One region of the Pseudoalteromonas espejiana DSM 9414 genome, then DNA from elsewhere that is predicted to be linked to it. Evidence: predicted binding sites of a transcription regulator. Region 1 holds the regulator's gene; each other region holds the start of a gene.

Region 1 (7,771 bases):
AAAATTATATCAATGACAGGCAGCCCGCTCTCTACTATGGCAACCCTTGCCGATGTACACGTATGCATAAAAGTAGAACAAGAAGCTTGCTCATTAGGGTTGGCACCAACAGCCAGTACCACAGCAACTTTAGCAATGGGCGATGCCATGGCTGTTGCGCTATTAGAAGCTCGCGGCTTTACTGCCGATGACTTTGCTCTTTCTCACCCAGGTGGTAGCTTAGGTAAGCGATTATTACTTACCTTAAAAGATGTAATGCACAGTGGTAAAAACACCCCTATGATAGGTGTAGCGCAAACAATTAAAGATGCCCTTATTGAAATGTCTGCTAAAGGGCTTGGTATGACCGCTATAGTTGATAACAAGCAACAACTAGCAGGGCTTTTTACTGATGGTGACTTACGCCGTATTTTAGAGCAACGTATAGATATACATACTACGGCTATAAGCGAAGTGATGACCAAGTCTTGCACTACAGCCACTGCCGACATGCTCGCAGCAGAAGCACTAAATATAATGGAAAATAAGCGGATTAATGGTTTAATCGTAGTTAATGAGCAAAACCAGCCTGTTGGCGCCTTAAATATGCAAGACCTATTAAAAGCAGGAGTATTATAAATGCAATTTGAAGATCTCTATCAACCGCTAAGCGATGATGCAAAAGCACGCGCCAAAAAAGTAAAACTACTCATATGCGATATTGATGGTGTATTTTCTGACGGCCGTATTTACTTAGGTAATCAAGGTGAAGAGTTAAAAGCATTTAATACAAAAGACGGCTTTGGCGTTAAATCCCTTATTAATAGCGGCTTTGAGGTTGCTGTAATTACCGGACGCCACTCAAAAATAGTGCAAACACGCATGAGCAGTTTAACAGTACAGCATATTTATCAGGGCCAAGAAGATAAACTCATTGCTTATCAAGAGCTCAAAAACACATTAAATTTAACCGACGAGCAAATAGCTTACATAGGCGACGATGGCCCAGACATGCCAGTAATGGAGCAAGTAGGTTTTGCCGTCGCGGTTAACGATGCCCACCCGCTTATTAAGCGCTTATCGCATTACACCACGCAAATGCCTGGCGGCTTTGGCGCAGTAAGAGAGCTGACCGACTTACTAATGCTCGAAAACGGTATTGCACTAACTACCCAAGGCACCAGTTCATGAATGCAGCACGCGTTATACTCAGCGCGCTATTCATCGGCTGTATGGTTTGGCTTTGGTACCCTTATTTTAGTCAAACAAATGTTGCTCCCGAACAAGAGCCGGAGATTATAGCTAAACCCGACTACACCGCCATAGAGCTAAAGCAAACCTCTTACGATGAGCAAGGTAAAATAAATCACAAAGTGACTGCAGCTAAAATGGAGCTGTACCAACAACTTGGGTTTACCTTTTTTGAAAAACCAATTTTTACCCTATATAACGAAAAACAAACGTGGCGTATAAATGCTGACGAAGCCACCTTATATGAAGACAAACAACTTATTTTAGAAGGCAATGTAGTTGCCAAAAATTTAGTTGATAACGCCATGATAGATAACATTAATGCCGACAACATCGAAGTCGACATTAAAGCGCTAACAATGCGCTCAGAGCAACCGGTGGTTGTAACTGGACCCAGCTTAAAAATTGTCGGTAAAGGCCTAGAAGCCGATTTAAAAACCGAAGTAATAAAACTAATTAACCATACGCGAACAATATATTATGACCAATAAACTTACTAAAATTTTAATAATTCCATCGTTAGTGCTGGCTTTTAGCGCCTCTTCAGCTGAACCTGAAACACCGCCACCTGCGAACCAAATTTCAATTAGTGCAGACCGCCAAGAAGGTCAACTAAAAGAAAATGTAGGTATTTTTGAAAAAAATGTAGAAATTGTACATGGTAGCCGCAAAATTACAGCCGACCGTCTTGAAGTGCATAAACGCGAAGACTTAGGTGATAACAAGCAATTACTAATTGCCACAGGCAGCCCTGCATACTTTGAAGAAAAACAAGACGATGGCACTATAATGAGCGCCAGTGCTAACGAAGTTCGCTACGATGTAGCTAAGCGTTTTTTAACCCTTGTAGGTGATGCAGAAGTTGCCCAAGCGGGTCAAAAAATTAATGCAAAAAGCATTACCTATGACATGGAACAACAGCTAATTAGCGCTGAAAAAGACGAAAACTCAACAGATCGCGTACACACTATTTTAGTACCTGTTGAAGCAAAACCAGAAGATAAAACAGGTAACGAAGGCCAACCATGAGTACCTTAAAAGCAGAATTACTAGCAAAAAGCTATAAAGGTCGCCAAGTTGTAAAAAACGTTGGGTTAGAAGTTCAAGCAGGTAGTATTGTTGGCTTACTAGGCCCTAATGGTGCAGGTAAAACCACCACGTTTTACATGATTGTAGGCCTAGTTCCTAGCGATAAAGGTAAAATTTCAATAGATGATAACGACATTACGTTATTACCTATGCACAGCCGTGCTCGCTTAGGTATTGGCTATTTACCACAAGAGTCATCAATTTTTAGAAAGTTAACAGTTTATCAAAACTTAATGGCGATTTTAGAAACGCGAAAAGAGCTTAATAAAGCCGCTAGAGAAGAAACGCTTAACAACCTACTTGATGAGTTTAGTATTCAGCACATTCGCGACAGCCAAGGTATGGCGCTTTCTGGTGGCGAACGTCGCCGCGTTGAAATTGCCCGCGCATTAGCCGCAAATCCTAAATTTATTTTATTGGATGAGCCTTTTGCTGGTGTTGATCCAATTTCAGTGTTAGATATAAAGAAAATAATTGAACATCTTAAAAATCGTGGGATTGGGGTACTAATTACCGATCACAACGTAAGAGAAACCCTTGATGTTTGTGAAAAAGCCTACATTGTTTCTCATGGGGAGCTAATTGCATCTGGCACTCCAGAACACGTATTAAACGACAAAACTGTGCGCGATGTTTACTTAGGCGAGCAATTTAGGCTGTAACAATCAAGCCACTCCTTTGAGCATCTGCTAATATTAATTATAACAACATAAAAGGATTGTTAGAGATACATGAGGCAATCATTACAGCTGCGCATGGGCCAGCAACTTACAATGACTCCACAATTGCAGCAAGCGATACGTTTGCTGCAGCTCAGTACATTGGATCTCCAGCAAGAAATACAAGAAGCACTTGATAGCAACCCGCTATTAGAAGTTGAAGAGCAAGATTACACGGAAGATTCGGCTGGAAAAAACGAGCAAAAAGCAGACACCGATGATGTAACCGTAAGCGCATCAACTGACGATTCAGCCAGCGAATACGAACAAGACAGCGGTGAAGCTTTAAATAAAGACACCGTTAGCGATGATATGGCAATGGATGTTACGTGGGATGAATACATGAGCGCCGCGCCTGCAGCTTCATCAGGCCCAATGCCAGAAGATGAGTCTATTTACCAAGGTGCTTCTACCGAAACGCTTCATGAGTATTTAATGTGGCAGCTTCAACTTACACCCTTTAGCCCTACCGACGAAGCAATTGCTATTGCCATTGTAGAAGCTGTAGATGACTCAGGTATTTTAACGTTAAGCTGCGAAGAAATTTTAGAAAGCTTTAACCAAGAGCACGATGATGACGTTGAAGTTGAACTTGATGAAATTGAAGCTGTTTTAAAGCGAATTCAATTATTTGACCCTGTAGGTATTGCAGCACGAAGCCTACAAGAGTGCTTATGTATACAGTTGAATCAATTTGATAAAGATACACCTTTAATAGAACAAACAAAAATGATCTTAACCGATCATATTGATCTATTAGCAGCTCGCGACTATCGTACATTAATGAAGAAAACAAAGCTCAAAGAAGATGAGCTTAAAGAGGTAATGACATTAATACACACTCTCAACCCAAAACCTGCTGATACCATAGTGAGGGAAGAGTCTGAGTATGTTATACCTGATGTATCGGTTAAAAAAATTAAAGGCCGCTGGGTGGTTGAGTTAAACCCAGATAGCATGCCAAAAATACGTGTAAATAGTCAGTATGCGGCTATGTCGCGTACCGTAAAATCTTCGGGTGATAGCCAATTTATTCGCTCTCACCTGCAAGAAGCTAAATGGTTTATTAAAAGCCTAGAGAGCAGAAACGATACGCTATTAAAAGTAACTAACTGTATTGTAAAACAGCAGCAGGCATTTTTTGAACATGGCCCTGAAGCCATGAAGCCTATGGTATTAAACGATGTTGCTGAAATGGTAGAAATGCACGAGTCGACAATTTCGCGTGTAACTACGCAAAAATATATGCATACACCACGTGGTATTTTTGAGCTTAAATACTTTTTCTCAAGCCATGTAAGCACCGAAAACGGTGGTGAGTGCTCATCTACAGCAATACGCGCCTTGATTAAAAAGCTAATTGCCGCGGAAAACTCAGCTAAACCATTGAGTGATAGCAAAATTGCGGATATATTGGCAGAGCAAGGAATTAAAGTAGCTAGACGCACAATAGCAAAATACCGTGAATCGCTAGCTATTCCACCGTCAAATCAGAGAAAGAGTTTGATATAAGACGTAAAAAACAAAGAGGAAATGCTTATGCAACTAAACCTAACTGGTCGTCACGTAGAAGTAACTGAATCACTTAAAGACTATGTAAATAATAAATTTGCAAAGCTGGAAAGGCACTCAGATCATATTAGCAATGTGCATGTCATTCTCGATGTAGAAAAACTCAACCAAAAAGCTGAAGCGACAATTCATGTAAGTGGCGCAGACTTATTTGCCTCTACAGAGCACCAAGATATGTATGCCGCAATAGACTCGTTGATTGATAAACTCGATCGCCAAGTTATTAAACATAAAGAGAAGCTCGCTAGACACTAATATTATGAAATTAAGTACATTAGTATGCCAGGACTGCAGCAAAGCTGCGGTCCTTTTTAGTAGTAAAAAAAGAATTTTAGAATTCATTAGCGAACTCGCTCATGAAAAATTACCTTATTTACCACAGCAAGATATTCTCAACGCATTAGCAAGCAGAGAAAAACTAGGTAGCACAGGTATTGGCCGAGGAATCGCGATTCCTCATGGCAGAATGGGTGGCGTAGAAGAGCCGCTTGCATTAGTACTTGTTAGCGATACACCTGTTAACTTTGATGCGATAGATAACTGCCCGGTTGATATTTTTGTGGCACTCATCGTACCAGATGGTGATAACCAGCAGCACCTAAAGACTCTAGCAACTATAGCTGATAAACTGAGCAACAAAGAATTTTGTAAACAGCTACGCAGTGCAAAAACCGATGCTGAGCTGTATAACGTTATTGTTGAACAATCGTAGTAAATACTAAGGGCGATAAATGGAGTTGATTATCATAAGCGGCCGTTCTGGTTCAGGAAAGTCGGTTGCTTTGCGCGTAGTTGAAGATTTGGGTTATTATTGCGTAGATAATATTCCGGTAAACTTACTGCCCTCTTTGGTACGCAGCGTATCAGATAACTACGACAAAATAGCGGTCAGTATTGATGTGCGTAATATCCCAAAACAACAAGACGAATTCAACGATATTCTTGAATACCTTCCTGACTTTGCAAAACCAACACTGTTTTACTTAGATAGTGACGATCAAACACTGATCAAACGCTTTTCTGAAACGCGCCGCTTACACCCTCTATCAATTGATTCGTTACCACTTGATTTAGCAATAAAAAAAGAAAAAGAACTGCTTGATGTGTTGGTCACACGCGCCGATTTTATGCTTGATACCACTGATTTAAGTGTGCACCAATTAGCCGAATCTATCCGTGAAAAAATACTGGGTAAAAAAGATAAACAACTTATTGTGACGTTTGAATCTTTTGGGTTTAAACATGGTATTCCAAAAGAAGCTGATTATGTATTTGATGCTCGCTTTTTGCCAAACCCGCACTGGGAGCCAGAATTAAAGCCTTTAACAGGGCTCGATCAGCCTGTAAAAGACTTTTTAGCAAATCACAGCATAGTGCAAAAATTCACCTGGCAAATTCAAACCTTTGTACAAACTTGGTTACCGCATTTAGAGCGTAACAACCGCAGTTATTTAACAATTGCTATAGGTTGTACTGGCGGGCAACATCGCTCGGTGTATTTGGCACAAGCCATTGGTGAAAGCTTTGCTATGACGCACCCTAATGTAAAAATTCGTCATCGTGAGCAAGAAAAATAACCTTAAAATAATAACCTGTTCAGTTTAGGTATAGTAATTTATGCGCTGTGAAGACACGTTTTTAATAAAAAACAAATTAGGCTTACACGCCAGAGCTGCAACGGTGCTTGCACAATTAGCCGTGCAATTTGATGCTACAATAACCTTACATCAAGATGATAAAGAAGCCGCTGGTGATAGCGTATTAGCCTTAATGCTACTCGAAAGTAGTAAAGGTAAAGAAGTTAAAGTTGTATGTGAAGGCCCAGACTCAGAACAAGCTCTCCACGCTGTTGGGCAGTTAATTGCACAACGATTTAACGAACAAGAATAAACGTTTAATTACTTAGCTTGCTCAAACATTTTCGCTTTATGCCCTGATCAGTTTGTGTAGCTTGGTAAATGAATAGTATTTAATTAGATTAATCGCGATGTGGTTAATCGCCTCCCCCGTCGTATATAAAAAAATTTAGGATGCCAATGCCAGAAGCGTTTGAACAAGACTACCCACTGCAACAATTAAAACAGGTGACTAAATCACTTAATAGTGGGCAATTTGTTCAAGTAAGACGCATGCTAGCAAAAACGGCCCCGTGTGATACTGCCCTTTTACTCGAATCCTCACCACATAAAATTAGACGCATGCTTTGGCAGCTGGTTGACCCAGATGTACAAGGTGATGTGCTAGAAGAGCTCTCTGAGGATGTACGTTTAGGTATTATTGCGCAGATGGAGCCTGAACACATTGCCGCTGCCACCGAGGATATGGGGCACGATGATTTAGGTGAAGTACTACGTAGTCTCCCTGATACTGTCTATAAAGATGTTGTTGGGGCTATGGACACCCAAGACCGTGAAAGAGCCACTCAGGCTCTTTCATACCAAGAGCGCTCAGCGGGTGCGTTAATGAACACCGATACGGTGACCATTCGCCCAGACGTTACACTTGATGTAGTACTGCGTTATATAAGGCTCAGAGGTGAGCTGCCAGAAGGCACTGATGATTTATACGTTGTTGATAAACATAATTGCTTTTTAGGCGCATTATCGCTCAGTACACTTTTAACTAATCCACCTGAAAAAATAGTACGAGATTTAATGGATGAAGACTGTGAGTCGATTCCTATTTCTATGGATGAAAGTGAGGTTGCTCAGTTATTTGAGCGTCATAACTGGATATCTGCACCGGTAGTTGATGATAACGCACACTTGCTAGGGCGTGTTACCATTGATGATATTGTTGATGTAATACGTGAAGACGCTGAGCATAGCTTATTAAGCTTAGCGGGTCTTGATGATGAAGAAGACACCTTTGCACCGGTTTTAAAAAGCTCGAAAAAACGTTCTGTATGGTTAGGGGTTAACTTACTAACCGCCCTTGCAGCTGCATTTGTAGCAAGCTTTTTCGAAAGTACCCTCGATATACTGCCAATCTTAGCCGTGCTTAACGGTATTGTGCCCTCAATGGGGGGCGTAGCGGGTAGCCAATCTTTAACTTTGGTTATACGTGGTATTGCCGTGGGCCATATAAACCAAACCAATCAACGCTTTTTAATGGCAAAAGAGCTCGCTATTGGCGCATTAAATGGTGTTATTTGGTCTCTA
Region 2 (7,771 bases), 1.1 Mb from region 1:
AATTGATAGTAACTACTTAACGCCAGTTACTTCGGGCTTAACTTATATTGTTGAGCGTTTTAAAAACTTTGAGGGCAGCGCCACGGTTAATCTAAACGGGGTGGTGCGCAGCCGTTTAGCTCAATTTGCAGAAGAAAATTTATAACTTGCGCAGAACTAGTTGGCTCGATAGTCTAGTGATTGATTATCGGGCCAAAACTTAGGCAAAACGTTGAAATTTCTACCTCTTAAAGACTATTACCGCTCCCTGTTTGTTGCACTATTTGTTCCATTGTTTGTGGCTTTTTTATTGTGCCTGCATTTATATAACATCAAAGTTGATCGGGCTGTAGAAAAGCGCCAAGCCGATTTTGAGCAAGTATCAGCGCAAGTTACCCATATAATGAGTTCGGTTAACGACTTTTTTGATAATGCATTTATTTTATACCAGCAACCTGCGTTTGAGCATTTTAATCAAAATTTACTTGAAGGAATAAGCCAGTACGATAATTACTATTATCGCCACTTTAGTGAGCGCGGTGGTGAAATAGTTGGTAAGGGGCAATTTACATTTTCAAATAGGGCATTAATACAGTGGCAGCAAGCCAGTGCGCTTAGCCCAACTTTTAATACAGCATTATCGTTAATGCAGTCTTTATCAGCGGTAGCGTATGTTGATGAAGCTGGTTTTGCCTACGTTGTAAGGCGTAATAAAAGCCAAAGCGCCATGCTAACTGAAATTTTAAACGGAAATTTTAAGCCGTCCTTTACTCCTGGACAGCTAACCTCTAGCCCTATTGTAAAAATACGCGACAGCGCCTACTTTGCCATTGGGCGTAAAAGGCAGCCAAACTCATCCGACTATATAATTTTAATATACGATGTAGAAACCATGTCTAGCTGGCTTAAAAAGGTCGCACCGAGTGTGGGTGAGTATGTGTTTATGAACCAATCTCACCAGGTTATAGCCAGTTCGGTTAATCAGCTTAATGAAGCAACAGCGTTAAAAGATTATTGGCCGCAATTGAGTCATGACGATCAATCTTTGAATACTAAACATAAAACTGAAGCCCAATTTTTTATGCAAGCTATGGGTAACTTGCCTATACATGCCGCGTTTTATGAACCGCAGATAAAAGTAATTACGCCAATAAGGTACGAAGTACTTTTAGAGTTTGTATTTTTAACATTATTTTTAAGCTTAATGTTTGCGGTGTTTTTTTGGTTGAGCCAGCGCATATTTATTAGCCCTATGACCCATTTAATGCAATATTTTGAGCAAAATGATAATCCCAAAGCCACATTATCTAACTATCACATTCCTATAAATTGGCAGCCTTGGTTTTCAAAAGTTAAGCATGTGTTTGATAAAAACAAGCAGCTAGTTGAGTCGTTGCAAGTTGCCAACAAAGAGCTTGATGAACAACTGCAGTTACAATCTCAAAAGCTAAAGCGGAGTTACGAAGCTAAAGAGCGGCATTTAGCGCTATTAAATACAATGCTTAACAGCGTGCCAGACCTTATATATTTTAAAAATATAGATGGCTCATTTTTAGGTTGTAACAAAGCATTTGAGGCCTACGTAGGTAAAGAGCAGGCAACTTTAGTTGGCAAACGTATAGAAGACTTAGATAGCGACGATTTACAACTAAGCCTACTTGAAAAACAAGTGCTGCAAACCAAAAGTAGTATTCAACAGCGCATAGATAGTGCTGATAAATCGTACCAATTAACAATAGCGCCGTTTTATAACGAGCATCAGCATTTATTAGGCACAATGGGTATAGGGCGCGATATAACACAGCAGCAACAAACCTTATCGGCGTTAAAAGCATCAGAGTCTAAATTTAGAAGTGCGATAGAATTTGCTGCAAATAGTGTGGTGCTACTTTCGCTTGAACATACCATTTTACAGGTTAATAAAGCCGCCAGAAAGCTATTCTCACAGCAAGATATTTTAACTGGCGAGCCACTAAAAATGTTGTTTGATGAAGCGCAGTGGCAAGAAATTAAAAGCACATTATCTAAACTATTAGATGATAAAAAACGGGTTTACCATTTAACACTATCGCAAGGAAAGCTAGCAAGTTGGTTACAGCTAAGTGTTTCACTAGTGTGGGATGAAAATCGCGACCCTTCGTATTATGTAATTCATATTCAAGATATTAGTGCACTTACAAAAGCGAAGCATGATGCTGAACGCGCCACCATAGCTAAAAGCCGTTTTATTGCTAACTTAAGCCACGAAATAAGAACACCGCTTAACGCAGTGCTTGGCTTGTTAGATATGATTGTTGAGCAGGGCTTAACCAATAAACAGCTGTCACAAACCAAACAAGCTAAAAATGCAGCGCAAAGCCTGCTGTTAATGCTCAATAGAATGTTAGATTTTGCCCGGGTAGAAAGCGCGCAAGCGCAGCTTAAGCTTGTGCCATTTTGTTTAGTTGAACTGATTGATATCTGCGAGAGCCTAACGGCGCCGCTATGCCAAAATAAAGGGCTAACTTTTAATATCGAAATAGACCCTCTAATTACCCCTGCACTTATTGGTGATTCAATACGCTTACAGCAAATATTAGGTAACCTACTGACTAATGCCGTTAAATTTACCGATAAGGGCAGCATAACCTTAAAAATGCAGCTTGAAGAAAATGACACCCTAGAGCAGCAACGTATTTGTTTTCATGTGATAGACAGTGGCGTAGGTATTGCTAAAGCGGACCAAAGACGATTATTTGATGCCTTTACACAAGGCGATGAGTCTTCAACACGCATTCACCAAGGGGTTGGTTTAGGGCTCGCTATAGTTAAGCACGGTGTGGCTTTAATGGGCGGAGAAATTGCCATTAATAGTGATAAAGGTAAAGGGTGTGAGTTTTACTTTACTCTTTCACTTGCGGTCGATAACACTAAAAATACCGAATTTTTACCTAATACCTTAGCAATTGTTAGCGATGAAACGCAGCAATTGAATGAAGTTGTTAATGCGTACTCGCAATTGCAGGCTATTAACCTAGAGGATGCTCTTCGCTATCCTATTAAGCTTGCAGATGCGCAGCAGTTAATTGTTGATGAAACAACGTTAAGTGAATTATTAAGTATTGAGTCTATAAACGAAACACTTACTTCAAACTCTTACCCTGTGGTTGTTATTAACCACGAACACACCTTAGCTTTGCCAAATACAACAAAAATTAATGCGCAGCATGTTAAAGCAACGGCGTTAACTCAACGTTTGTTTAACCTAAATGCTAACAAAGGACGTGAGTTAATAAAGCCGCATGAAAAAATTGAGGAAATAAAAAAGGATGTATCGGGTCTTCTTATTATGGCGGTTGACGATAACCCTTTAAATTTAGAAATTATTGGTAGTGTTCTAAAACAAGCGCACGTTAATGTAATAACAGTAACCAATGCACCTGATGCAATAGAGCTATTACAAACATTAAAACCTGATTTAATTTTAATGGATGTGCAAATGCCGCATATTGATGGCTGCCAAGCTACGCAGTTAATTCGCCAACAGTTTGACGCCCGCCAACTGCCTATTTTTGCGTTAACTGCGCATTGCGAACCTGCAGATGTTGAACGATCTTTAAATAGTGGCATGAACAAGCATTTAACTAAGCCAGTTGTTGCATCGGTATTGCTTGACGCAATAAGGGATGTGGACTTTGCTAAGCCTAAGTTTTACGACCAAACATTTGCACTAACACAATTTAATTTTGACGAGAACTTACTAGCCACTATGGTTGGTAAATTTGCAAGACTATGTGAAACCCAACTTGAGCAAATTGAAGAGAATACTCAAAAAGATGAGGTGGTACGCTTAGTGCATAGTATAAAAGGGGTTGCAGGAAACTTAGGATTTATAAGGCTTTCACTGTGTGCAAAACAATGTGAAACGCACCTTAAAACCACAAATGAACCTATTCAGCAAACTTTAAAAGAGCTAGTAGTACAGTTAAAGCAAGTGATCATTTTTATTGAAACCTTAGGGGGGCGGGATGCCGAAAAAAGCTAAAATATTGATTGTTGATGACGATCCATTAAATAGGCTAGTGCTTGAAAAAACATTGGGTCAAGATCACGACGTATTTTTAGTTGATAGCGGCGAAAAAGCACTCACTTTTACTAAATCTAATCAAGTGGACTTAATCATACTCGATGTAGTGATGCCAGGTATTGATGGTTATGAAGTGCTTGTACAGCTAAAAGAAAACCCGATTACTCAATCTATTCCTATTATTTTTATATCTGCCAATAATAGCCATACAGACGAAGCTAAAGGACTTGAACTTGGCGCAATGGATTACATAACCAAACCATTTAATGCATCCATAGTAAAAGTGCGAGTGCGTAATCAGTTACTTATTAAGCAAAAAAATGATTTGCTTGAAATGCTTGCCTCTATTGATGGCTTAACGGAAATCCCTAACAGGCGCTACCTAGACGAAAACCTCTCGCGTGAGTGGCGTAGAAGCAAGCGCAATGGTTCGTGCTTATCTGTTTTGTTAATGGATATCGATCATTTTAAGCGTTACAACGACTGTTATGGGCATCGTGCTGGTGATGAATGTTTGAAGCAAGTGGCCCAAGCGCTCGCTGCTCAATGTGAGCGAAGTACTGACTTTATAGCGCGCTATGGTGGTGAAGAGTTTGCTGCAGTCTTACCTGATGTGAATAAACAACAAGCACAGGCATTTGCACAAAAATTAAGAAAAGCGGTTCATGATCTTAATATAGAACATAAAGCGTCTTTAAATGCAGAGCACATAACGATAAGTATTGGTATCGCGAGTATGGAAAACGGCAATGCAAGTGCAGAGCAAGCTTTACTAGAACAAGCAGATTTAGGTTTATACGCCGCGAAAGATGCAGGGCGAGATCAAGTTTTCGCTGTTAATTTGTAGCCAAAAGGTATTAAATATATAAAAAAACGCCACTATTGTGGCGTTTTTTGCTTTTTACTAGGCGCTATTATTTTGCAATCATGTTTAAAGCACTTTCACCAACACCTACTAATTTATCATTCTTAAATACTAGCGGTGTGCATTCATCTTTTGTAGTTTTGCTATCAGAGTGAATACTGTGGGTAGCATAAAAAAGAACTTGGTATACATCGTCGTCTTTTTTTAGTAGCTCAGTAAAGCTAGGTGTTTTTAATTGTGCTAACACCGACTGGTAGCTGCTATCCATTTTTAAGTCGGCAATCACTTCACGGTTCTTTTTATGATGATGTTGCCAGCTAGAAGAGCCACTGCCTGCCCAATGTGAATCGGCTTCGCCATCTGATACGGCAATAACACAACCGGTTAAAAATGGGGCGATAAGTGCAGCAGCTAATAAAGATTTTTTCATTGTTGTCTTCCTTAAATAAGTTTTTATTAATTTATTTACTCATATAAGGCAATTAACAGGCCAAAATAATAATTCATTAAAATTCAAATGGTTAAATTTTAAAGGCTGTTTTTAAATGTGTGTTTATAAAAAACATTAGTAAAAACAGCCATATTTTAGTTTTTTTAACGACTACCTTTTAAACTAAGCGATTACGTGCCTCGTTGTTGCTAAATGCAGTTATATTTAAGCTAACCTCGTTAATTAAACGCACAATAGACTCAGTACTTGCCCATGCAATATGCGGAGTAAGTAATAGGTTGTTACCTGTATAATTAGCAAGTGGGTTTGTATGCTCTGCAGGCTCTTTGGTCAGCACATCAACGCCGGCACCCGCAATTAAGTTTTGCTCAAGTGCTGTGGTTAAATCAGCTTCGTTAATAATTCCGCCGCGGGCTGTGTTAATAATAATAGCGCTTGGCTTCATCATTTTAAGTTCTGCAAGGGATATTAAGTCGCGGGTTTCATCGCTAAGCGGGCAGTGTACGCTGATAATATCGGCTGTTTTTAGAACTTCTTCAAATGCCGTGCGACCTTCTCTACATGGGGCACCTTTGCGCTCAGCTATCACTACTGTGGCACCAAATGCTTGCGCTACGTTAGCCACCCCTTTACCGAGTGTACCGCCGCCAATAATGGCAAAGGTTTTGCCTTGTAAATCGTTAAAGCTGTAGTCTAATCTACAAAACATCTCGCTTTTTTGCCATGCACCTTGCTGGCAGTCAGCTTGGTAGCGGTGTGTGTTGCCAAGTAAGTTAGTAACTAACGAGAAGGTATGCTGCACAACAGAAGGCGTTGAGTAACCAGCAACATTTGTTACGGCAATTCCAAATTCTTCAGCGGCTTTTAAATCTACGTTATTAGTACCTGTTGCGCTTACACAAATTAATTTTAGCTGTTTAAGTTGGCTAATGGTGTCACGATTTAATACCACCTTATTGGTAATAAGCACATCAGCGCCTTGGCTGTGTTCTACAACTTGTTCTGGCGATGTGAGCTCATAGGTAGTGAGCTCGCCTAATTCTTCAATACAGGTTAAAGATGTTTTAGCTAAAGTGGCGTTATCGAGAATGGTGATTTTCATCGTGTGTCCTATCAATATGCGTACAATAAAATTGCGAGAGGAGCTAAGGTACTACGAAAAAATCCCTTTGTTAATGCTATTACTACCAAATGATTAGGTGTATTTATTTTTTGAGGTTAAATTTAACCCCGTGATGGGTATTTTAATAAAGCAGAGATAGAGTCGCTTTGACGCAAAATACCTATGCAATATACACAGGGTTAATTAATGTGGCTGGTCTGCCCACTGAATAAGGCATATCATGATATTTTACCCTGCTAAATAGCTGGGCAGGTATAAGAGTGAATAAGTTTAACCTAGCACTCAGTTAATTTATAAAAACAGTGCACCAATGCTCCTTTGTGTGGTCATACAGTTAATGAACACAATTAAGATAAGTAAGCATGCCTTAGTGGCTATTTCTTATTTAAGAGTGGCTGAGTTATAATCAAATTATTATATAAGCGGTACGTTTTTACGTGCCGTTTTTTAACATTGTAGATGCAGTAATGAGTGAATTAGAAGATAAGTACGCAGACATAAGACCATACAACGACGATGAAGTTGCGGCCTCGTTAGCGCGGTTAATTAACGATAACGCGTTTATTGATGTAATAGCTAAGTACAATTTACCACGCTTTATATCCGCTATGCCTTTTATTGCTCGCACACTGGTGAGAAGCCAGTTACGAAAAAAATGGGGCAAATTTACAACCGTTGAAGATGTGCAAAACGAAGTTGCGCAGTATTTAGATAAGCTTGTTAAGCGCACCACATCTAAAGTAACGTTTTCGGGACTTGATAAGCTAGACCCACAGCAGGCTTACTTATTTATATCAAACCACCGTGACATAGTGCTTGACCCTGCACTTGTAAACTGGGGTTTATATCAGCATAAAATGAAAACAGTACGTATAGCCATTGGTGATAACCTATTGCAAATTCCGTACATCACAGAGCTTATGCGGTTAAATAAAAGCTTTATTGTAAAGCGCTCAGCTAAAGCACCAAAAGAGATGCTTAAAGCACTTACGCAGTTGTCATCTTATATTTATGACTCTTTAACCGCTGGAAACTCTATCTGGATTGCACAAAAAGAAGGGCGTGCTAAAGATGGATTTGATCAAACAGATCCGGCGCTGTTAAAAATGCTTCAACTTAATGGGCGCAAGCAAAAGAAAGAGTTTGGTGAATACATTAAAGAGCTTAAAATTGTTCCTGTGTCTATTTCGTATCAGTACGAGCCATGCGCTATTGCAAAAGCAAAAGAGCTTTATCATAAACAGCACCACGGCGAATATGTAAAATCAGCCGGTGAAGATATAGCCA
Region 3 (7,771 bases), 450 kb from region 1:
GCAGCGTCGTCTGCTGCACTATTAATACGTAACCCTGATGATAAGCGCTTAAAGGAAGTATCTAAATCATTACCAGTGTTTGTTAGCTGACGTTGTGCATTAAGTGCACTCACATTAGTATTTACGTATAAAGCCATAATAAACTCTCTTTTTATCTGTCAAATTAAAACCATGTTATAAACATGGGTGTTTGACAAAGTGACTCGTTACAGCGGCAAACTAAGTTGTCCGGGGCAAAAAACTGCCACTTTGCAAGTAATAAAAAACTTATTACCTAACCAGCAATCTTTGGGCCAATATTTTCTAAAACGAGAAAAGGCCCCTAAAAGGAGCCTTCGAAAGATAAGTTTGAGAGTGGGTTTCAAAGCATTAACTGTTGGCACAGTTAATGCTTTGAAATATATGTTCTTACAAATGTTAGAGCATTATAGGATTTTTAAGCTACTCCGCTTTATCAATCCGTTTCAGCGCCTTTGTTAATACCCCATTAGACAAAGGCGCTTTCATTATCAGTCAATAAATTGACTCTTCCTAAAGATTAACCTAAAAGACTTAGTGCAGCCTGTGGACGCTGATTTGCCTGGCTAAGAATTGTTTGGCTTGCCTGTTGTAAAATCTGCATCTTAGTTAAGTTAGCCGTTTCTTGAGCAAAGTCGGTGTCTTTAATACGAGATTGCGCAGCACTTAAGTTCTCTGAGATATTCGATTGGTTACGTATGGTAGATTGAAAACGATTTTGTACCGCACCTAGCTCTGCGCGTTTCTTATCAACTACAGCTATCAAAGAATCCATGCCTGCTAGCACAGCTTGTGCATTAACCTGTGTTGAAACACTGATCTCACCCGCAGTAAACGTAGTAGCAAAATCTAACGATGCAGCTGTCGTTGTGCCGTCAATAGCACTAATACCTTCAGCAAGCTCTGCTAGTGTATTCCCTGTTACACCCGCAGCAACACCAGCAATACCTGATAACGTAAAACCACCATTAGCTTCTAAAGAATTAGTGGTTGCTCCCACTGTTTGCATGCTGAAGTCAATTGTTTGTACCGCATCAGCACCTACTTGGAATTTCGCATCGTAAGTTCCATCAAGCAAATTTTGACCACCGAAAGTCGTATCACCCGCAACACGGTTTACTTCAGCCGATAGTGAACGCATTTCTTCTTGAATTGCTAGGCGATCTTCATCCGTATTAGAACCATTTGATGCTTGTTGAGCAAGTGTACGCATACGTTGGAACATTGATGTTACTTCATCAAGTGCGCCCTCAGCCGTTTGAGCTAATGAAATACCATCATTAGCGTTACGGTTACCTTGATCAAGGCCATTAATTTGTGACGTTAAACGGTCTGAAATTTGTAGACCCGCTGCGTCATCTTTCGCACTATTAATACGAAAACCTGACGATAAACGTTGGAATGATGTATCTAGTGAATTACCTGAATTCATTAATTGTCTTTGTGCGTTTAATGAACTAACATTTGTATTTACATATAAAGCCATGATTATCTCTCCCGAAGTAAACTTATCATTTACTCTCAAACTTACTTAAATTAAGCAGTGGCTGTTATTTACAACGCTTTGCTGGTTAATTAAGTTATCGGTCTAACCCAAAAATCCTTTAGCTTTTTTTTAAAAAAAACAACTAAATTTAGCTAAGCCATTGAAAATAAGACTCTTAAATTTAAAAAGCTATTGTTTTTTTTTCACAAAATATAAAAGCTAATGAGCTACTTGTTAACACGTAAATCATTATTAACTTTTAGAACAAGCTTATATAAATCAGTGAGATAGGCATGAAAAAGGTAAGTGTAAGCAGAGTTAGGCAAGGCTTTGCCTTACTCTGGGGTTATTTATAAGTAATCAAATAAGGAAAGATTAGCCAGTCGGCCAAAAGTTGCCTGTGATGCCTGTAAGGCCGTTTCTTGCTTTGTTAGCTCTGTAATGGCTTCAGCCATATCTAGTTCGACTAAATCAGCACGTGCAGCTTTATTGCTTATATCCAAATCTGCATTTGACTGTGAAATTTTATCTGCAGCATTAATTCGCCCACCTAGGCCAGCTTGCGTTAACGATACTTTGTTTTTCCCATTATCTAATTGCACTAAACCATCAGCAATGACTTGCTCAAAAGCATCTTGATCTAGGCTTGTATCTGTTAAACCCGCAATTAAATTGCTCATAGTATTGAGTACATTCTCTTTTTGAGGTGCCCCTAGAGTGAAATCCACTTGCCCCGTAGCGACAGGTGAAATACTTATTTCGAGCCCGTTAAATTTAATAAGTCCATCAGATAGATTACCACTGGCTAAAACATTCCCTCCTTGCTCAACTGTATAAGTTGCAGGGGACCCTGCTGTTGTTATCACATTGTAGGTATTATTAGCGCCTGAAGGATCATATTCAGCACTATGAAAGCTCTCAAACTGTCCTTGCTCTTTAACGTAAACTTTAGAGTCGAGTACTCCACCTGATACTACACCATCATTTGAGCTTACATTTAACCTAGCTTGTACTTTTTCAAAAACATCAAATCCATTATCACTTGATTTTATATCGATACCTTCGGCTATTTTTATTTTGTGCAGTCCTTGATCTCCACCATATTCATACTTCTGATGCGCGCTGTTATAACTATAAGCAGGTGTATTATCTTGATATCCAGAAAAAAGATATTTACCATCTTCTGTTTTAGCATTCATTAAATCGAGTACTGTCGATTGTATCGACTTTAGTTCTTCTGCGATTCCTTCACGGTCAACATCGGAATAAGCTCCATTACCAGCTTGGATAGTTAATGTATGCGCTCTCTCTAATGAGCTTTTTATATTATCAAGTACGGTTTCTTCATTAGTTAAGCGACTAGAAAGCATGGTTATGTTTTTTTCATACTGCTCATTTATTTGTATTTTATCAGAATAAAGTGATGCTTGAGACATAGCTGATGGATCGTCAGACGCTGTTAGGATCCGCTTCTGTGTATTTACTTGTTCTTGTGCTTTATTAACTCCTTGTTGGTTTTGAAGTATTTTATTAATATTGTTTTGATACATTAAGTTATTTGATAAACGCATAATTACCTCGCCGCACTTAATAAGGTGTTAAAAACTTCTTGAGCAGCAGCTAACACTTGAGCTGATGCTGAATATGATTGCTGAAAACGCAGTAAGTTGGCAGCCTCTTCATCTAGGTTTACACCCGAGAGCGACTCATACCACGCTTCTGATTGCTGAGCAAGCGCATCAAATGCACTTGCACTGGTAATGGCTTGGCCGGTTACTACGCCAATATCACTCACTAAGCCTGAATAGGCTTGATTAAATGTGTCGTGATTGTCGGCAGTGGATGTAGTTACTACATTTTTACGAACTAATTCGCCATTTTGTAAATCAGCTAGCTTTAAACCATTACGGTTATCATCAAAGCCGCCTTTATTAAATTCAAGAGTAAAAGTGTCGCCTGTTGCTGGTGTACCTTCTATATCAAAATCAAAACCATAATCGCTGTATGGCGTTCCTGCTTGAGATATAACATTATTACCTGGCGGTGGAATAATAATTGTTGTTGCCGCGTTATTCTCATCTGAAATTTGATATTCGTTTGCAGTGCCTGTTTTAACTAGGGTAATACTGCCATTGGTCAAACCAGGAGCTGTGCTAAAACCACCCGATGTTACACTTGTTACTTCTCCCGCTGAAATAGTAGCAGTACCTGTATTATTTATACTATTTGCTGTACGAATAGGCGATGCCAGTGCTAAGTCTTCTGCGCGCCCTGTTGCAAGCTTCAAGCTTGTTGATGCTTGAGAGTTAAGTTTGACCATAAATCGATCATCAACACTAGGTAGCTTAGCAATATCGAGCGTAATTTCTAATCCAAACAAATCTAAACCATCATTTGCCGGACTGTTGTCTTTTAAATTGACTTTACCTGTTGCTGTATCAACAGCTGCAGTAGTAAAAATTTCGTTGCCGCTGGCATCTTTAATCTTCTCACCTTTATTATCAATGGGGTAAATTTCAACTTCATTCGTGTCACTGTACTTTACAATAAAGTCACTAGCGGGTAGCTCACTGCCTTTACCGGCCTCAAGAGTGGCTGTTAAACTGGCACCGCCGGTATTAGCTTGGTACGCATAACCACCCACGGTAGGTATATTAAATATATCACCGCCTAGCTCGCCATTAGCATCCATACCGAGTTTATTTTGCTCGTTAAACGCATCGGCAATTGCTAACCCCATTTGGCCTATTTGATTTTGTGCCGGTACAAGCATGTCGTCTCTAAACGCCAATAAGCCGCCAATTTTGCCTTTAAGTTTGCTCGCATCTATTTCAAGCGGCACAGCTTTGCCGCCATTCACATCAAGTGTGAGTTCTTTAAAATTAGGATCGGGATCGCCCGACAGTGAAAACAAGTTAAAGGTCCCATTTTCCATAACTAACGACTCGCCAGTGCCCATAAAAACAAGCTTTTCGCCATTAGGGCCATCAAGAGTTTCTATATCAACGAGCTCTGATAGTTCACGAATTGCTAAATCTCGCTGATTGTAAATAGAGCTTGCGTCTGATGCGTTGTTTGTTCCGTTAACAACGGCTATTTCTTGGTTTAGCGTATTAATGTTTTGTATGAGCGAATTGGCTTCTTCAGAAAAAATCTCAAGTTGTTCGTTCACTATGCTTTGCTGTTCAAGCACAATCCCTGAAAGCCTATCCATTTGATCAACTAGGCTTTGCGCATCGGTCATTACTAATGAGCGAGCAACCGATGAAGAAGGCTGATTTAAAGCCTCTTGTACGTTGTTAAAAAGCGAATTGATACCGGTTGATAAATTATTAGACTCTTCAGAAAAAATGGTATCTACTCGATTTGCCTCTGTAACAAACTGATCAAAAAATGATTTATTAGAGGTGTCGCGATTTAATTGCGATTGGGCAAACTCGTTCAAAAGCCTATATGTTTCGCCCCGCCCTACTTGATTATCAACCATAGTGGTAAATTCAGTTCGCTCACGTACGTAGCCCTCTGTATTTACATTGGTGATGTTTTTACTGGTCGTTTGTAAAAGCTCAGAGCTTGAACGTACCCCAGCACTGGCAATATTTAATAAACTAAACGACATATTACTTCACTCCTTGGGCAAACGCGCTTGTTGCAATATTTTTAAGCTCACTGCTATTTAGCACTTTTTTTATTTTACTCGCGTAATTAGGATCGGTTGCGTAGCCTGCTTTTTGTAATGAGTCTAAAAACTCATGCGGCTTTGCGGTATTTTGAAGGGCCTCTTCGTAGCGTGGGTTTTGCATTAAAAAGTCAACAAAGTCGTTTACGCTTTCTTTAATTGAATCGTAAGCTCTAAAGCTTGCTTGCTTTTTAACAGGCGTACCTTGTTCAAATTCAAGCGTTACTTTACTGGCTTTATCACCATCCCAGCTTTTATCAGATTTAATATTAAATAAGTTATTTGAACTGCCGCCATCACTTTTACTAATAATGTGCTTGCCCCAGCCAGTCTCAAGTGCTGCTTGGGCAACCATAACGGCAGGGTTTAAACCTATTTTTTCGGCCGCTGTTTTAGCATGCTCCCACACTGTGCTTACAAATTCTTCGGCACTGTTAAATGCAGGTGCTTGCTCTGTAGGGGCTTTATTATTTGATACAACAGTACTTACTTTTGATTCGTCTGTATTAACTACAGTAGCACTTGATGCTTTTTCGTAAGGGAGCTCTGAGCCTGCGCGTTTATCACTGATAAAATCGCTCGTGGTTCTAAGTACCGAACCTGGCATAAAGTTTTCTGCCTCTGGTGAGAGCTGCTGAACAATTAAATCAGCCAACCCTAAAGACCCATTTGAAGAAAGCTCAGAAGAAAGTTGCTGGTCGTGCATTTCTTCAAAAAACTTTACACCACTTGAATTAAATGGGCTGTCTTCGTCTTCAAAGGCTTCGTTGGCTTTTCGCATCCCTTTTAGCAGCATTTGCGTAAAAATTGCTTCAAATTGTGCCGCTGCTTTTTTAAGCGCCGCTTTTGAGGCATCAGTAGATGCATCACCGCTATTTAAAGCGTCTTGACGTAAAGTATTTAGATTACTTAAATCAAAAAAGTTTTGCTTATCGAGGTGATTTGTTTCCATCAGCTTTTTGACACAACAATGAATAATACTTGATGAAATGCAAAAACTAAGCCAAAGGTATTTTAAAGGAGGGTTTTATTAAAAAGCTCGGCTACATTACTGTAATACCGAGCTTTTAATAATTTTAGATAACTACGAGCTGCCCGTTAATAGCGCCAGCCTCTTTAAGGGCTTCTAGAATAGCCATTAAATCACCAGGTGCTGCGCCTACTTCATTAATGGCCCTAACCAAATCATCAAGACTAACGCCCGGGTTAAAAACAAACGCACGAGAGTCATCTTGGTTTACATCTATAATGCTTTGCTGAGTTACCACAGTATCACCCTCAGCTAATGGGTTTGGTTGAGATACATTTAATTGCTCTGCAATAGTAACTGTTAGCCCACCATGAGTGATTGCCGCAGGTTGTAACTTTACGTTTTTACCAATAACAATGGTCCCTGTTCGCGAATTAACAATAATTTTGGCAGAGGTGTCAGCAGGTTTAAATTCTAGGTTTTCTAGGGTCGATAAATAAGACACTCTTTGTGATGCATCACGCGGTGCAATAACACGTACCGATGCGGCGTCAATAGCTTGTGCACTACTTGGGCCAACTAAATCGTTAATGGTTTTTTCTAACCGCTTGGCGGTTGTAAAGTCTGGGCGGTTTAAGTTAAACGTAATGTAGTCACCCTGCATAAAAGGGCTCTTAACTTCTCGCTCTACGGTTGCGCCATTTGGTACACGCCCTACCGTAGGTGTATTAATAACCACTTTACTGCCATCAAGTCCTTGGGCGCCTAAGCCACCTACAATTAAGCTACCTTGTGCAATTGCGTACACGTTACCATCAACCCCTTTTAAGAAGGTTTGCAACAATGTACCACCACGTAAACTGCCTGCGCTACCAATTGAAGAAACCGTAATATCGATTGTTTGACCAGGTTTTCTAAAAGGTGGTAGCTCTGCATGTACCGCAACAGCGGCTACATTTTTAATTTTAGGGCTTTGTGTTGAAGGTAACGTAATACCAAAGCTGTTTAACATGCCTCTAAAGCTTTGTTGCGTATATGAGTTTTGCTCTCCTGTGCCAGGTAAGCCCACGACTAACCCATACCCTACGAGTTGGTTAGCACGTACGCCTTCAACCATAGATACATCTTTAATACGCTCTGCACTGGCAGAAAATTGCCAGCCTAGCAGTATGATCAAAATAATTGCTTTAATGCTATTCATACTACTGTCCTCTAAAACGGAAATAATGAGCTACTAAAGAAGCGCGTTAACCAACCTGGGCTTTGTGCTTCTTGTGTTTGCCCTTTACCAGAATATTGAATTCGGGCATTTGCTATTCGGTTTGATTCTACCGTGTTGTCTGCACTTACATCTTGTGGGCGCACTAAGCCTTCAAGCCTAATAAATTCTTCACCGGTATTAAGTGTGAGCCATTTTTCACCGCGTATAACTAAGTTACCGTTTGGTAAAACACGCATAACGTTTACCGAAATATCACCCACTAAACTATTTGATTGATTAGATTTAGAATCACCCGTAAACGATGAATCACTACCAATACCAAATTGAATGCTATCGCCACCAATATTTACAGGTAAACCGCCTAAGCCAATAACGGGGTCGAGACTAGCGTCAGTT

The links. Region 1 encodes sigma-54, which starts transcription at its own class of promoters, with help from an activator protein. Its sites were predicted from a motif close to GTTGGCACGNNNNTNGNNT; they were not measured.
Region 2: a site for sigma-54 is predicted at 5,387-5,405, ahead of PESP_RS02750 (DUF3192 domain-containing protein). Genes of this name have one in related genera too.
Region 3: a site for sigma-54 is predicted at 6,173-6,191, ahead of flgJ (flagellar assembly peptidoglycan hydrolase FlgJ). Genes of this name have one in related genera too.

Annotation. Positions count from the first base shown of each region.
Region 1 is NZ_CP011028.1:3,211,973-3,219,743, forward strand. It holds gene PESP_RS14565 (KpsF/GutQ family sugar-phosphate isomerase) at 1-618, shown strand, start outside; gene kdsC (3-deoxy-manno-octulosonate-8-phosphatase KdsC) at 619-1,170, shown strand; gene lptC (LPS export ABC transporter periplasmic protein LptC) at 1,167-1,721, shown strand; gene lptA (lipopolysaccharide transport periplasmic protein LptA) at 1,711-2,259, shown strand; gene lptB (LPS export ABC transporter ATP-binding protein) at 2,256-2,981, shown strand; gene PESP_RS14590 (RNA polymerase factor sigma-54) at 3,051-4,550, shown strand; gene hpf (ribosome hibernation promoting factor) at 4,578-4,865, shown strand; gene PESP_RS14600 (PTS sugar transporter subunit IIA) at 4,870-5,322, shown strand; gene rapZ (RNase adapter RapZ) at 5,342-6,187, shown strand; gene PESP_RS14610 (HPr family phosphocarrier protein) at 6,228-6,500, shown strand; gene mgtE (magnesium transporter) at 6,647-7,771, shown strand, end outside.
Region 2 is NZ_CP011028.1:610,135-617,905, forward strand. It holds gene PESP_RS02735 (PhoH family protein) at 1-145, shown strand, start outside; gene PESP_RS02740 (PAS domain-containing hybrid sensor histidine kinase/response regulator) at 212-4,003, shown strand; gene PESP_RS02745 (diguanylate cyclase domain-containing protein) at 3,987-4,892, shown strand; gene PESP_RS02750 (DUF3192 domain-containing protein) at 4,960-5,340, opposite strand; gene PESP_RS02755 (D-2-hydroxyacid dehydrogenase) at 5,519-6,463, opposite strand; gene PESP_RS02760 (lysophospholipid acyltransferase family protein) at 6,952-7,771, shown strand, end outside.
Region 3 is NZ_CP011028.1:2,761,491-2,769,261, forward strand. It holds gene PESP_RS12630 (flagellin N-terminal helical domain-containing protein) at 1-137, opposite strand, end outside; gene PESP_RS12635 (flagellin N-terminal helical domain-containing protein) at 539-1,504, opposite strand; gene flgL (flagellar hook-associated protein FlgL) at 1,855-3,075, opposite strand; gene flgK (flagellar hook-associated protein FlgK) at 3,078-5,123, opposite strand; gene flgJ (flagellar assembly peptidoglycan hydrolase FlgJ) at 5,125-6,135, opposite strand; gene PESP_RS12655 (flagellar basal body P-ring protein FlgI) at 6,260-7,354, opposite strand; gene flgH (flagellar basal body L-ring protein FlgH) at 7,366-7,771, opposite strand, start outside.